2 regions of the Priestia sp. FSL H7-0729 genome follow, and region 2 is predicted to be linked to the other one. Evidence: a T-box and tRNA genes for the amino acid it is inferred to sense, from the RefSeq annotation. Region 2 holds a T-box; the other holds one or more tRNA genes.
What was found. The T-box of region 2 lies ahead of MHH93_RS21400 (valine--tRNA ligase). A T-box ahead of a tRNA ligase gene usually reads a tRNA of that ligase, here a tRNA-Val.
Positions count from the first base shown of each region.

Region 1: it has a tRNA-Val gene. The T-box ahead of MHH93_RS21400 (valine--tRNA ligase) is inferred to sense a tRNA for this amino acid. The anticodon was not compared.

Region 1 is NZ_JBBOTQ010000004.1:154,951-159,670, forward strand. Features, by position in the region: gene MHH93_RS11830 (DUF3889 domain-containing protein) at 4-330, shown strand; gene MHH93_RS11835 (hypothetical protein) at 526-747, shown strand; gene MHH93_RS11840 (hypothetical protein) at 731-1,012, shown strand; gene MHH93_RS11845 (DUF3892 domain-containing protein) at 1,087-1,323, opposite strand; gene MHH93_RS11850 (GNAT family N-acetyltransferase) at 1,437-1,880, opposite strand; gene MHH93_RS11855 (hypothetical protein) at 2,117-2,374, opposite strand; tRNA gene MHH93_RS11860 (tRNA-Val) at 2,520-2,592, shown strand; gene MHH93_RS11865 (M1 family metallopeptidase) at 2,781-4,720, shown strand, end outside.
Region 2 is NZ_JBBOTQ010000011.1:25,681-30,400, forward strand. Features, by position in the region: gene MHH93_RS21400 (valine--tRNA ligase) at 1-2,243, opposite strand, end outside; T-box leader at 2,311-2,592, opposite strand; gene MHH93_RS21405 (LysM peptidoglycan-binding domain-containing protein) at 2,748-4,280, opposite strand; gene MHH93_RS21410 (RluA family pseudouridine synthase) at 4,646-4,720, opposite strand, start outside.

The DNA.
Region 1 (4,720 bases), on a different contig from region 2:
GAAATGAGAATGCTCATCGTTACAATACTTACGGTTATACTTAGTTTAGCGGGATTCACACCTGCCTCGGCTACGGGTGGCGCCATCCCGGATTATGCGAAGTGGGGAATTATTGCGGTCAAAGAAACGCAGACCAAGTATAATGTGGATATTTTGGACTATAAGCATATCGGTCGTACCTCTCTAACAGCGGATCAATCACGGGAACAGTTCAAGCTATGGGTTCGTGCCAAAGACGGCAAGCAATTCGCTGTCTATGTAAATGTTGATTTTAATCCTTCTACACAGCAATTGAAAAAAGTACAATTTTCCGAATCGGATCGACACTGATCCGTTACTGAACTTGGTGATTACAAGCCATGTTTGCATATCAGCTACATCATTGGAGGAACCAGACTACCTTAATCTTTAAGGTGAAAGTCTGGTTTTTTTATTTGCTAAAATCCTTTTTTTACTATTGAATAAAGAACTTATGTTCGCATATAATAAGAAATACAAACAAACGTTCTTATCGGAGGGATGATTATGCTAGGGAAATATATTGGCCAGATGGTGGAGCTTGTCTACATGGATCGTGCAGGGCAGATTACGCAGCGACAGATTCGAATTAACAGTGTACGTGGCGGGATGATTAGAGCATCAGCGGGAAAAGAAGGCTCACCCCGAACATTTCTGGAGCAAGGTATTCTGGCATGGCGTCCTGTTACCGATCTGAATGGGGAGGTGAAGTATGCTGAACGATTTTGAACGCAAGATTTTGCGTATTATGGTGAACTATGCAGGACAACGGCGCAGGTTGCCGCGTATGGATGAACTGGAGACCAAGACGGGACGAAGCAGAGCTTACATTCATGAGTCATTGCTGGAGCTTGAACGCACCGGTCACATCGCGTGGGAGAACCGGTCTACGCTTGAAGGGATACAGATTTTACAGGCATGGGAACAGGTACAACAGCCGATTCGCAAAAGTCAGCCTTCCGGTGATTCCGTAAAATATTTTACGGATTATTAGTCCCAATAAGAAAACGCCAACCCGGATATCCGGATCGGCGCTTACTGTGGCACACGTACGCATATGCATCTATTTTAGAACATGGGAAGTTGGTCCAGGTTATTGGTTGGGTCACCGTCGGCATCGCCGCGAATGTACATTTCGCCATCCTTGCCTTTAAATACATTCACACCGGCAATAGCGCCAGCCTTTACTTCTGCAAGTGCCTGCTGGTAGTCCAGTACACGTCCTGCTGAAGTCTGAAAGGCTGTAAGGTCACCGTCGCCATTTTTCTGTACGGCTGTGAAACTCTCGCGTGTTGTTTGATCCATGATGTCACACTCTCCTTATATGACGAGATAGGAATCTGCTTACCTGATTAGCCTATCCGAATTCATCGAAAGTATGCACCATGTGCGGATAAAGACCTGCCGACGCCGTGGTTTTACAAGCTCTTTCTCATACGAACATGCAGAATATCTGCATCATAAAAAGGCTCTTCCGAAATCACTTCATAGCCCAGTTTTTCATAGAATTTCTGTGCCTGACACTGCGCATCCAGTAAAGAATAGGATAATCCGAGTTCACGTGCCAGCTCCTCCATCGCGAGCAGAAGCACACGTCCATAACCAAATGAACGATGAGACTCAAGCACCGCGATCCGCTGCATTTTGGCCGTATCCTTGCTGTAATAGATCAGACGTCCTGTGGCAACAGCTTGCCCATCCGTACTTAACAATATATGATGCACATCCGGACTGATGACATCATATTGATCAATCTCAATCTCGGCAGGCACCTGTTGCTCGATAACAAAAACGTGATGGCGAATTCCCAGGGCTTGCTCCAGTTGTTCTTCTGTCGTTACATAACTAATCTCAGCTGCCAATTCCATTCCTTCTTTCTGCTCTTGCGCGACATATCAGACTGAATTATACAAAAAAATGTTTTTCCTGTATAGTGAAGTCTGGAACATATTGGGAGAGGAGGGGTAGTGATGGGCATGGCAGGCATCATGGTCATTACATTGTTAATGTCGGCGGGAATGATTGCTCTGTTGTATTATGTGACCAAGAAAGCATACTCACGCAAGTGGGATGAAGAAGAGTAATTCACCTCTTACCTTCACGGCAAAACTTCACTGCTTCCTCGCGGAGAATATACATCTTGAATTACAGATTTGGAGTATACGTCCAGCCAGACGGGCAGAGATTCAACATTTTCATTGGGTTGTTTTAACTGTTGGAATTGAACCGTATGTTCATCCCGCTCCAGGCCGCAACCAGTAACCGTGGTAATAAGAATCAGCAGCCCAGCGTAGAGAAAGAAGCATTTCGTAAATGTATGTTTAATGGATGTTAACCGATTTGTTAAGTTTCTCATAGGGAATTCACCTCGTTGTCTGAAATGGTAATCTTTCCTTTATTGTGCACCAATTCTGGTGAATTATAACCAAATAAATCATTGACAATGAACACGTTTACTTGATATGATACTGTTACTTGAATAGGGAATAATTATATATCATGATCTGTTAGCTCAGCTGGGAGAGCACTATCTTGACAGGGTAGGGGTCAGTGGTTCGAGCCCACTACAGATCATACACGAGAAGCCTTACGCTGTAAGGCTTCTTTTCTTTTTTTACATACAAACATGAATGAGATTTGAGAAAGCTTCATGTTCTTTTCCTTTTTTTAAACAAAACTTAAATAAAACATAAATTCAACGTAAGGTTCCTCTTCTATACTTGGTTCTGAGGTCATCATAGAACAGGAGAAGGAGAGAACTTATGAATTATTCCAACCCATTTACATCAAAGTTAGCCAGAGTAGGGATTGCGGGTACACTGGCTTTAATACTGGCAACAAGCCCACTTGCCAACATGGGGGTTGTGGCAGCGGAAGCAGTCCCACCTGTATCTACGAAGATACCTAACACACAGAAAGACTCCCTAGAGCAGTCTCCAATTCAATACCAGATCCAGGCTCGATTAAATGAGAAGGACATGACGATCCAGGGGAGCGAGAAGGTAACGTATCGCAACACAAGCAAGGATACCCTCCAGCAGTTGGTCCTTCATACATATGCTGACGCAAACCTCTCCAAGTCTACACAGGCGAGCATGTACCAACAGCATAATGAAAAGATTAGTGAAGATCACCCGGAGAAGACAGCGGAGGACTTTCTGGGTGGCATCGATATTCAGGCTGTAACAGCAGATAGCCAATCTCTCGATTTCCATAAGGAAAACCAAGCGTTGACCGTGCAGTTGAAAGAGCCCGTTCAACCAGGCGAATCGGTATCATTCCAACTGGAGTTTCAGTTGAATATACCCTATGGCTCACAGCGAGTTTCCTACTACAAGGACATGATCAATGGTGCGCACTGGTTCCCGGTGATGTCTGTTTACGACGAGGTTAAGCATCAATGGAACAAGGCACCGTATAGTCGAACTTTTGAGAGCGATTATTACACCTCATCGGACTTTGAAGTTCAATTTAATGTGCCTGAGGAGTATCAGGTAGCCATGCCTGGCTCTATCACCACTCAAGACAGTACAGAACATGGACGTAAAATTGTTTCTGCCGTAGCCGAGAATACGAGAGAGTTTGTTTTCTTTGCCAGTCCTAATCTTCAAGTGGAGCGCGCTACCCGTAACGGTCTGACGGTGGAATACTATTATTACAACGATGATCCATCCAAGAAAAAGATAGTTGACCGGTACATTAATCAGGCATTCAAGTTGATTGATTTCTATAGTGAGAAATATGGCAAGTATCCCTATCCAGAGTTCCGAATTGTCGAGACGTATGTACAAGGCGTTGCCGTGGAGTATGCGAGGCTCATCCAGATGGGACAGATTCAAAATGGTGCTATTCCAGAAGAAGACACAACCTTTGTTCATGAAATAGCGCATCAGTGGTTCCATGCATTGATCGGTAATAATTCGGAGACAGAATCCTTCCTGGATGAAGGCTTTGCTGATTTCTCCATGGTGTATTTTGCCGAGAAACAGGGAGACAAGCTAAATGGGTTCAGATCCATACAGTTTGATACTGCGCCCGTAGATATGGCGATTGCGTCAACAAACGATGAAGCTGGGGATTTAGCAGGTTTGGTGTATTATCAGAAGGGAAGACAAGCGATCTATCAGCTTTATCGTACCGTCGGCGAAGAGAAATTTGACGAATTGATGAGAACATATTTCAAACGCTACGTGTACCAGAATGCAACTTTAGAGGGGCTGCTCCACACCATTGAAGATGTGCTTGGTAAGGAAGTACGTTCAGAAATGCAGATGGCCCTATATCAGCCTAACTTTGTCTTAAAGCCGGAATACCAATTATCAGAGGAAGAGACAGCTGCCTATGTACATGACATGTTACAACAACAGTATCAGGCTGTCATCGGCATGATCCCTAATCTGCCTTATGAAGTGATGAATCGATTGATGGACAAAGTCCTTCAAGGCGAGGAATTAACCATTGTGCTCAGCGATCAGGTGAGTAAGCATGCAACTAAACAACAGGAAGATATGGTTAATCAGTTGACCGGATTCCTTGATATGAGCGGGATAAGATACGACATTCTACGGGATCGCAAGGAACTGAAGCAAAAGATGAAAAAAGAGATCGGCAACAGCAACCTTATTGTCATTGGCAATGCCAAGTCAAACGGATTGGTGCAGGCTTTAAAATTCAACATTATCGATCGGACCAAACAGACAGG
Region 2 (4,720 bases):
ATGTTCCGAACTGCACGAATGGTATCCATGAGCAGGTTCATCTCGGCCACAGCCTCTGGGTTCTCAAGAGCAGGATCATATACCGGCCAAGACGCCAGCGTAATCGTCTCGCCTTCATGCGGCAGATGCTGCCAGATCTCTTCGGAGATGTATGGCATGAACGGATGAATCAGACGCATAGTCTGATCGAGCACATAAGCCAGCACGGATTGCGTTTTTTTCTTGGCAACCGGATCTTCCCCGTAGAAGGACAGTTTAGCAAACTCAATGTACCAGTCACACAGGTCATCCCAGATAAAGTTATAAAGCACACGACCCGTTTCCCCAAATTCATACGCTTCGATTAGACGCGTAATATCGCGGGAAGTTTCGTTCAGACGGTGCAAAATCCAATAATCCGCTGTACCAAGCTCTCCGCTGATGTCGCGATCCTCATAGGTGAATCCTTCCAGATTCATCAATGCAAAGCGCGAAGCATTCCAGATCTTGTTGGCAAAATTACGAGCCTGCTCCACCCGTTCCCAACGGAAACGTAGATCCTGACCTGGCGTACTGCTGGTTGAGATCATGTAACGCATTGCATCTGCGCCGTATTTCTCAATTACATCCAGTGGGTCTACACCGTTACCCAGTGATTTGGACATTTTGCGTCCATCTGCGTCACGAACAAGACCATGCATCAGCACATCCTTGAACGGAATCTCATCCGTGAATTCCAGTGCAGTGAAAATCATACGTGCAACCCAGAAATATATGATGTCATACCCTGTCACAAGTACACTTGTCGGATAATAACGTTGCAGGTCTTCCGTATCTTCCGGCCAGCCTAGTGTGGAGAATGGCCATAAGCCGGAGCTAAACCAAGTATCGAGTACATCGTCATCCTGTCTGAGCTTGCGTCCAGCATTTTCTGGCAGCGTAGTCGGATCTTCAGCAGATACGATGATTTCACCCGTTTCCTCATCATACCAGGCAGGAATACGATGTCCCCACCATAGTTGACGGGAAATACACCAGTCACGAACGTTCTCGATCCAGTTCAGATAGGTTTTCTCGAAACGATCTGGAACAAAATTAACCCCTTCGCCGCTTTGTTGTTTCTTGATCGCTCTCTCTGCAAGTGGCTTCATCTCAACAAACCACTGGGTAGACAGATACGGTTCAACAACAGCGCCGGTACGTTCACTGTGTCCAACCTGATGCGTGTGATCCTCGATGTTGATCAGTACACCTTGCTCTTTCATATCAGCAACAATCTGCTTGCGGCATTCACTGCGATCCAGTCCCTGATACTTGCCGGCTTCTGCATTCATTGTGCCGCTCTCATCCATGACCGTAATCTGAGGCAGATCATGACGAAGACCTACTTCAAAGTCATTCGGATCATGCGCAGGCGTGATTTTAACTGCACCACTTCCGAACTCTTTATCCACATAATCATCAGCGATAATTGGAATTTCTCGTCCGATGATAGGCAGTACAAGGACTTTGCCAATCATATCTGCATAGCGCTCATCCTTCGGATGAACAGCGACCGCTGTATCACCCAGCATCGTTTCAGGACGCGTTGTTGCTACTGTAACGTAGCCACTTCCGTCTTTGAGCGGGTAACGCAGATGGTACAGGTGACCCTGAACCTCTTTGTATTCAACCTCAATGTCGGACAGGGCAGTCCGGTTCACCGGGTCCCAGTTAATGATGCGTTTGCCACGATAAATAAGGCCTTTTTCATACAGCTGAACAAATACTTTGCGAACCGCTTGGGACAGACCTTCATCCAGCGTAAAACGTTCACGTGAGTAGTCAAGTGACAACCCCATTTTGCCCCATTGTTGACGAATGGTCGTGGCATATTGATCTTTCCAATCCCATACTTTCTCCAGAAACTTCTCGCGTCCCAGATCATAACGGGTCAGACCTTCTTCACGCAGTTTCTGCTCCACCTTGGTTTGGGTAGCAATACCTGCATGGTCGGAACCTGGGAGCCACAGTGCGTCGTAACCCTGCATGCGTTTTGTGCGGATCAGAATATCCTGCAGTGTAAAGTCAAGCGCATGCCCGATATGCAGCATCCCGGTCACATTCGGGGGTGGAATTACAATCGTATACGGCTCGGCATCTTTACGTTGACCGGCTTTGAAATATCCGCGCTCCATCCAGGTGGAGTACCATTTGTCCTCTGCCGCTTTAGGATCGTAAGTGGTCGGCATTTCTGTTGCAGCTGATTTTTTTTCCTCAGACATGTGTCATTCCTCCGTTACTTCATCTTCATCATCTTCGCCAAAAAAAACAAAAAAAACCTTTCATCCATCAAAGGACGAAAGGTTAGCTTTCGCGGTACCACCTTTGTTTCACGCTGACAGCAAGATAGACTTCACCCTCTGTACATGACGTGACACTTCAAGCAGATAACGGCTGCTACCGGCCCATCCTACCTCAGAAATAAATGACGGTAACTCTCATTCATCCCTTGTATTCAAACAGGCAACTCCCGGGCGACTTCGATCAGTTGGTTCCTGCGGAATCTCACAGCGTTGCAATTCCACTCTCTGAAAGGTCATACTGTCTACTACTCCCGTTCCACGTTGTTCTTCAAAAAACCTACACACATCATACCTTGCTCGTGCGCGATAGTCAACCTGACAACAGTGGATAAAGTGCGCTGGAATGCAGGTTTAGGGCAAATCATGCAAAAACCCGCAATCCTCAAGGGGATCACGGGTCGTAACGAAGGCTTTAACTACGGATTAAGGGATGTACAATATCTGACCTTCTTCCACAACTTGTTCAGACAATCGGTTATACAACTGAAGTTCCCTCGTGCTCAATTGGTATCGATCTGCAATGGCATCCAGTGTATCTTCCCGCTGGACGATGCACAGTTTCACTTTACGGAATGGCGTCTGGTCCACGATCGTTCTCAGGAACAGATTCTTCCATTCCACATCCTCTGGTGCATACGTTTCTTCCTGTATCACACCAGCTGGAACCTCTTCGCCTCTCTCCACTTCAGCATCGCGTGCTGATCTGCCAGAGGATAACAAGGAAGAGATACCCACACCCTCCTCTTGTCGTGGTGCGGATTCCTTTTTGCTGCCAAAAGCAACCTTCATCTCCGGCTTGTCTTCCGTCTCAGCCACAGGTTCAGGAACAAATGCTTCATTCTGCACAAACTCATCTACCCCAGCCGTCTCAAAAGAAGGGCGGTCTTCCTCAGCGTTGCCTGGTTCGGAAGCAGCGAATACACCTTGCCAGTTCTCAGCCTGTGGTTCAACCGGAACATCAACTGCCTGATTCTCCTGCTGAGGTACAGATCTCGCTGATTCGAAGTGCCATACATCTGGTTTGTCCGGTACATCTGGTGCTGCGAACTCATTAGATGATTGAGCAGTAGGCTCTGAAATTGCTTGATCTGAATTTCTAGGCTCCTCAGGCAATGCATCCACGGAAGGCTCGGACCATGCCGAAGACTCTTCTTCCAGAGGCAGCAATGGTTCCGACTCAGGGTAAGAAGCTAACCGATCAGCGGTCTCAGCCATAAATGACGAGATGGGAGAAGGTTCGCTGTATTGCTCCTGGGATGCCAGTGCATCTCCATTCGCTGTCAGAGATGCAGGATCTTCGTTTGCATCAGGTTGTCTGTTTTCGTTAGCGTACTCCGCACTTTGCTCCGCCGATTGAAGTGGCTCCGCCGAGGATAAGTTCGCATATTCCTGATGATATTCCGGCGCACCATAGGCAATTTCTGCTGCATTCGCAAGTCTCTCTTCCTCACTCCGCTGAAGCAGATATTCTTGTGCAAATGTGTTCGGGTCGCTATCTGTCTGTTCTGCTTCATCGGAACGGTTGGATTGCTGAGCTTCAGGTGAGTGGACAACTGTAAACTCATCTGCTGACCACACTTGCGGCTCTTCAACAGGAAAGCCCTCGATGCCTCGCAGCGACAACACGCCAGTAATGTTCAGACTGCGATTGGATAACAGATCCACGTCGAAATTTTCAATCTCGATGGAAATATCCTCAATTGATCTGACCCGGTTCAGCGGCACTGTGATCTCCACGGGAATGAAATGTTTGAGCTCCTCTGAAGCCTCATTTTCTCCTCTGTACGCGCCTGTTAGTAAAAGATGCCCTCTTAACGTGGCATGATCATCCTGCCCTATGACTTGAATGCGCGGGTATAGTTCAATTTCTTCCAATTCCTCAATCACAGGGACTCCCTCAGACAAATGAACGCGCTCATAAATATCGAACCGCAAACCATAAGGTTGATTCAACAAAGGTGGCGTCCTCCTTTCGGCATATGTTCACCATGATCCTTCTCATGGGACTGATCCATGGTCCAAATCCTTCGTTACCCCATCTATATGCCTTGAATGAGATGAGCATGCCACCTTTTGAAAAACCTTGCTATATATGTTCAACTCATCGTTATTTACACTGTCACTCCAATGACAGAACAACCTTCCGATCGCTGTTATCCCCAGATTTTTCATTCCTTTTTATAAAAGGGAAATCCGGGGATAGCTTATGCTTCCGAAGCAGCTTTCTTTCAGAAAGCTTTTAGGCGAACGCTTTGCTTCTTCTGGTTGTTTCTGTCCTTTCCGTTTTCGTGTAAATAGTTAGTTGAACTTATACAGTATAATTAATAAGCCCGCTCGCGCTCTGCCAGTTGTGTAAAATCGGACGGCCAAGGGTCATTCACTTCAATTATGGCTCC